Regions from separate parts of the Thioalkalivibrio sp. ALE9 genome, predicted to be linked through region 1. Evidence: riboswitches for the same ligand, from Rfam matches in the RefSeq annotation. Region 1 holds a riboswitch; the other holds the start of a gene.
What was found. Region 1 has a riboswitch for cobalamin ahead of bluB (5,6-dimethylbenzimidazole synthase). Riboswitches for the same ligand answer to the same signal wherever they lie in the genome.
Positions count from the first base shown of each region.

Region 2: it holds a riboswitch for cobalamin, as region 1 does, so the genes downstream of both, D106_RS0100790 (TonB-dependent receptor domain-containing protein) here and bluB (5,6-dimethylbenzimidazole synthase) in region 1, are expected to answer to the same signal.

Region 1 is NZ_KB898134.1:9,642-12,848, forward strand. It holds gene cobD (threonine-phosphate decarboxylase CobD) at 1-262, opposite strand, end outside; gene cbiB (adenosylcobinamide-phosphate synthase CbiB) at 279-1,181, opposite strand; gene bluB (5,6-dimethylbenzimidazole synthase) at 1,178-1,930, opposite strand; cobalamin riboswitch at 2,025-2,233, opposite strand; gene D106_RS0112225 (cobalamin-binding protein) at 2,381-3,207, shown strand, end outside.
Region 2 is NZ_KB898122.1:161,748-164,954, reverse strand. It holds gene D106_RS0100790 (TonB-dependent receptor domain-containing protein) at 1-1,541, opposite strand, end outside; cobalamin riboswitch at 1,683-1,930, opposite strand; gene D106_RS0100785 (hypothetical protein) at 2,018-3,207, opposite strand, start outside.

The DNA of each region.
Region 1 (3,207 bases):
GCAACAACTGGATCGCCGCCTGCGAGCCCGCGACGGGCAAAGGCGCCGCGGTGCCGTAATAGTCAGCGGCCGCGGCCTCGAGCCCGTCCTCCGGTTCCGGCAGCCGCGCCCAGACCCGCTGCGGGACCTCGCCCACGGGATAGCCATGCGGGTTGATGCCGGTGGAAAGATCCAGCCACTCTGTTGCCGGAATGCCGTAGCGCGCTGCTGCCTGGCGCACACCACCCCCGTGCACTTGCACGAGCGCCCGGGGTTCGGGCATGGGAGCCTTCTGCGGATCAGAACAGGACAACGACAATCACCCCCACCACGATGAATGCCATCCAGATCGCCAGCGCCCGGTCCACCAGCGCCACCGCCTGACGAATGCCCGCGGCATCGGCCAGGCGGCCCATGCCCAGGCGCGGGCGCCACTCGCGCTGGCCGCCATAGGGCGCCGGGCCGCCCAGCACCACGCCCAGCGCACCGGCCCCAGCGGCCATCACCGGCCCGGCATTCGGGCTCTTCCATCCGGCGGCCTGTTCACGCCAGCACTGCAATGCGTCCCGCCCGCGCCCCGCCAGGGCATAGGCCAGGGCCGTCAGACGCGCCGGGATCAGGTTCATGGCGTCATCCAGCCACGCGGCCGCCCAGCCGAACGTGGCATACCGCTCGTTACGGTACCCCCACATCGCATCCAGGGTGTTGACCAGCCGGTAGGCCACCACGCCCGGTGCCCCGGCGACCAGGAACCAGAAGATCGTGGCAAACAGCGCATCGTTGCCGTTCTCCAGGACCGACTCGATGGTCGCCCCGCTCACCCCGCGCACGTCCAGGGCCTCCGTGTCCCGACTGACCAGCATCCCCACGCCCGTGCGGGCACCGTGCAAATCATCCGTCTCCAGGGCCCGCGCGACCACCTCTGCGTGTTCGTCCAGGCTGCGCCAGCCGATCGCCAGGGTCAGGATCGCCAGCGACAGCAGCCAGCCCCACGCCAGCGACGCCCCCAGAGCGGCCAGCGCCACCCATGGCAGGACCAACGCCGCGAGCAGCAACGCCCCGCGCAGGCGACTGGGCGCATGCCAGCGCGCCTCGGCCCAGGCCGCCAGCCGACCGAACCCGGCCAGCGGGTGGAATCGCCGCGGATCGCCGAACAAGCGATCGAGGATCAGGGCGCCTATCAGGATCAGGAAAGCGCTCATGCGCTGTCGGATCCGGTCCGTTCGTCCGCCCCGTTTCCGGCGCCTGCCGCATCCGGGGCGGCTGCCAGCTCGCCGCGCACGCCCCAGCGATCCTGAAAGACCAGTTCTTCCAGGGGCCGCCGGCGATCCCAGCCCGCGGTCTCCAGCATCGGCCGCTCGTAGAAACGCTCCACATGGCCGAGGCACAGCACCGCGATCGGATAGCCGCCCTCCGGCATGTCCAGCTGCCGCGCCAGCCAGTCCGGATCGAACAGCGAGACCCAGCCCATGCCCAGCCCCTCCGCGCGGGCCGCCAGCCACAGGTTCTGAATCGCGCAGGCCGCCGAGCACAGGTCCATCTCCGGTAGCGTACGCCGCCCCAGCACATAGCGTTCGCGGCCGTCGGTCAGGGCCACGACCAGCAACTCCCCCGCCTCGCGGATCCCTTCCAGCTTCAGGCGGTGCACCTCCGCCGCGCGCTCCCCGCAGGCCTCGGCGGTGCGGGCCTGCTCGTCCGCGGCGTGGGCATGCAGGGCCTCGCGCAGGGCCGGGTCGGTTACCCGCAGGAAGCGCCAGGGCTGCATGTACCCGACGCTAGGCGCGCGGTGGGCGGCCTCCAGCAGCCGGCGCAGCGTAGAGCCATCCACCGGATCCGGACGGAAATGGCGCATGTCGCGGCGTTCCCCGATCACGCGATAAACCGCCTCGCGCTCGGCCGAGGCGAACGCGTTCGGATGCTCTGCTGTCGGTTTGGGGTCTGGGTTCGTCATGCGTTTCCGTCGGGGCGACGGCACGGCGAAACCACGAAGGAACGGGCACCGCAGATGGTGCCCGTGCCCTCGATCGTTGCCCGCCGCACGATCGCAGGATGCGTCATCACCAGGCCGGTCTCCGGGCTTGCGAGCGTCGGCGGCTGCCGATGCCACAGACGCCTTCCCGTGACCCGTGGGGGCACAGTGGCCAAGCCTGCGGTGTGGTTCGCCGCTCACTTACCGTTGCGGGGGCAGCGCCGGATTTGCACCGGCTTCCCGTTTCACCTGCGCATTGCAGGCACCTGATTCAAGCCGCCGTATGATACGCGTTCGGCGCGCCCCCGACCAATTTGGGCACCAAACCATCTTGCCCATGCTGCTATGATGAAACGCTTTTGCGGCTTGCGCGCAGTACCGCGGCCACCCTCGATTCCACCTTCAATCAATTCCACAACCTTCGGATTTTCAATGGATTACAAGGCCCTCGGACGTTACCCCGCGATGCTCGTCGCGATGTTGCTGTGCACCGCGCCCGCACTGGCCGACCCGATCTCGGTGACCGACGACGACGGTCACGAGGTCCGGCTGGAACAACCCGCCGAGCGCATCGTCAGCCTCGCCCCGCATATCACCGAGGTCCTGTTCGCCGTCGGGGCTGGCGACAAGCTGGTGGGCGCGACCCAGCACAGTGACTTCCCGCCGGAGGCGGAGATGCTTCCCCGCGTGGGCGGCTACAGCCGCATCGATATGGAGCGCGTCGTGCAGCTCGATCCGGACCTGGTCGTTGCCTGGCGCAGCGGAAACTCGCAATCCCAGATCGAACACCTGCGCGAGCTCGGCTTCCACGTCTACGTGTCGGAGCCCCGCAGCTTCGATGGCGTGTCCGCCAGCATGCGCCGCATGGCACAGCTCGCCGGCACCGAGACGCAGGGCGACGAGGCGGTGCGAAGCTTCGAGGAGGCGATCGACACCCTTCGCCAGGACTACGCCGAGCGCGACCCGGTACGCCTGTTCTATCAGGTGTGGGAACAGCCCCTGATGACGGTGAACGACGACCACCTGATCAGCGAGGCGATCCGCCTGTGCGGCGGGGTGAACGTGTTCGGCCACCTGGACCGGCTGGTCCCGCGCATGGATCGCGAGGCGGTCATCGAGGCCGACCCGGAGGTTATCATTGGCGGCGGCATGGGCGAGGATCGGCCCGACTGGGTCATCGCCTGGACGCAATGGGAGGACATGACCGCGGTCCAGCGCGACAACCTGTTCTTCATCCCGCCGTCCCTGCTGCAGCGCCA
Region 2 (3,207 bases), on a different contig from region 1:
GGCGAGCGCCGGCGAAGTTCCTTGCCAGTCTCACGATCTTCGGCGTCCATCAGCGTAAGGGAAGCGCGAGAAGCCCAGCGCGGGCTTTCGTAACCCGCTTCCAGCTCGATTCCCTGAATACGTGCTTCATCGATGTTCTCAGCCCGAAATGCAACGGGATCAAAACTGATCATCTGATCCAGTTCCGTGCGGAAGACGGCAGCATCGGCATAGTAGGCCTCGCGTGTGTAGCGCGCCCCGATTTCGAGGCTCCGCGAATCCTCCGGCTCGAGGTCGGTATTACCAAACCCGGGGAAGTACAGGTCGTTGAAAGTCGGCGCCTTGAACGCAGTGCCGTAGGACGCCCGCAGACGCAGCGGGTCGGTCATCTGAAAGCCCCAGGCCACTTGTCCCGTGACCTTGTCACCAAACTGTTCGTTGTCGTCGTAGCGCAGGCTGCCTTCCAGGTCGTGGCGACCCATGTCGACCTGAACAACGGAATACGCTCCTAGGTTGTAGCGCGAATCCTCGTCGTAAACGGTATCGCTCGCCACACGATCCTCGTAGGCGTCGATACCGGTGATGACGAGGATATTGTCCGCAACCACAATGTCGTTGCGCCAATTGACCATATCGCGACGGGTATCGAACTGGGAAAAGAATTCCCCCTCAAGAAAGTTGTCCGATTCGTCGCGACTGTGCCCTGCAGAGAGCTCGGTGTCCCAACGCTGAGTGACGGGAATTCTCACGCCGGCGCGAAGCGCGGCATGGACGAAGTCGGATTCATCCGGCGAGAAGATCGAGCCACTGTCGAATTCGGTCGTGCCCTCCGAATAAAGAATATTCCCGAAGAACTCGACGCCATTATCCAGACGGTGCGAGACCTTGGTTGCCAACGAGGTGTTGTCGTAGCCATCCCGCTCGTCGTCACCGACATCGTCCTGCACATTGATGCCGTCGGTCGCGAAGTGGCTGAGCGAGAAACTGTAGTTCGTGCTCTCGGTACCACCCGCGACACCAACCCCGGCCTCGCGGGTATTGAAACTGCCACCGCCGACAAACGCGTTGACTTTCGGAGGCCCTTTGCGGCCTTCGCGAGTGAAAGTCTGCACCACGCCACCAATCGCATCGGAACCGTAGATGCTGGTGCGCGGACCGCGCACGATCTCCACCCGCTCGATCTCCTCCGGTGGCAGGAACTGCCAGCTTGCGCCACCACTGGTGGCCGACCCCATGCGCACGCCGTCGATCAGAAGCAGGGTGTGGTCGGAGCTTGTCCCGCGGGTGTAGACGGAAGTTGTCTTGCCGAAGGCGCTGTTCTGGGAAGTTTCGATCCCGGCGCGGCCCTCCAGCAGATCGGTGAACTGCTGGGGCTGCAGGCGCTCGATCTCTTCGCGGTCGATGATGGTCACCGAAGCGAGCGTCTCGTCGACGGTCTGCGCGATGCGAGAGGCGGTGACCTGGACGGTTTCCAGGGTCTGCGCGTCGTTGGTATCCGGCGTATCCGCCAGAGCGGGACTGGTGGCCAGCAGGATGGCCGTGGAAAGTGCTGTGCGTTTCATGTCGTCCGTGTCTCCCGGCGAGCCGCCCGCACGCCGTTGATTCGTCGGGATCGCGCGAACAGGGGGAGACAGACACGAGGGGGATCGGCCTCAACCGGCTAACGGCCAGGCCCGATCATCCGCCTCGCATGCCCGCCGCATGCCGCGCGATCATTCCCTGGCCGGTCTCCGGGCTGACGAGCGTTCCGGTGCGGCGCCTTCCCGAACCTTATGTTCAGTGGCACTGGCCGCGACCATCAGGGACCGTCGGACGGTCCCTCGCTCGATCACCGTTGCGGGGGCAGCGTCGGTTTCGCCCGCGGCTCCCGAGGACCCGTCTGGACTCACCGAACTTCCCGTTTAACCCGCCAGGTCGAGCCTGGCCGGGCACCGGGGAACGCGGCGAACACTACACAATTGGGCGCAAAATTACCAGCCGGGGGAGACTCGATCTCGCACAACCGGAACCGTCGAACCAGGCCCGTCGCGACGGATCATCAGCGGCGGCGCCGCTCCTCGGCGTGGAGATAGCGGGTCCCGCGCTTCAGCAGCAGGCCCCAGGTCTTGTCCTGCAGCATGGCGTCAAACTCGGGCGACCGCTCGGCGCGCAGTGCCACGGGATGCGACTCGTCCCCGGCATGCGTTGCCAGCATGTCCAGGCGCTCGCGGTTGGCGCCGTACTGCTCGACCAGGAAATCGCGCATGGAATCGCTCAAAGGCAGGTGATAGATACGCGTGAGGCGCATCGCCAGCCATTCGGCCATGCGCCCGAGATCCTGGCGGACCTTGCGCACCATGGCCGAGCCCAGACCCGCCTTGGCATCCGCGCTCATGCCCACATACAGCCCCCCAAGATACGCGGCCGGGTTGGCGTAGATGGCGCGCTGGATGCTCGGGTTGGTGAGGTCCACCAGCGGCTCCAGGATCAGGGCCAGTTGGATGCCGATGCGCTTGGCCGTCTCGGCGTCCAGCGCCGCCCCCCCGAAGTAGAACAGGTCGCCTTCGCGCTGGATCTTCAACTCCTTAAGGAAGTTGCAGAAGTCGTTGGCCAGCTTCAGCTTCTGGTCATCGGTCAGCTCGATCAGCTCCTCGCTGACCCGGATACCGCGCACACTGCGCTTGAACCAGCGCTTCTCGCCCCGCTTCTCCACCTGGGCGCGGCGCAGGGCCTCCCAGCGCTCCACCGCATTGGCGTAACGGCTCTGCGCCTGCATCAGCTGGTCGCGCGCCTCGCGCAGGTCCTCGACCCGACGCAGTGCCAGCCCCAGGAGCTGGCCTTCCGGCGAATGCTCGTCGGGTTCCCGATCCTCCAGGGTACGCAGTGCCTCCAGGACCTGGCGCCCCAGGTCGGTTACGGGCTCGCGCAGGACCTGCGGGTCCAGCCCCGAGGCATCGCTCTGGGACAGCAGAATACCGAGCGAGCGCAGGCGGCTGACCACCCCGGCCTGCGCCACGCGAAAGCGGTTGCCCTGGGACTCCAGTCGATCCAGGGCGGCCCCGAGCTGCCAGCCACCGGACCATTCGAAGCTCAGGCGCTTGATCTGGCGCCCGTTCACGAGCTCGAACGCGAGCACGAAGATCGCCTGCACATCGTCGAGGGTGCACCGGGCCAGGTCGTCGGCATCGGCGGCGGAAAACAGGCGGTCCAGGAACTGGTCCACCCGGCGCACGCCATCGTCCTGGGTCG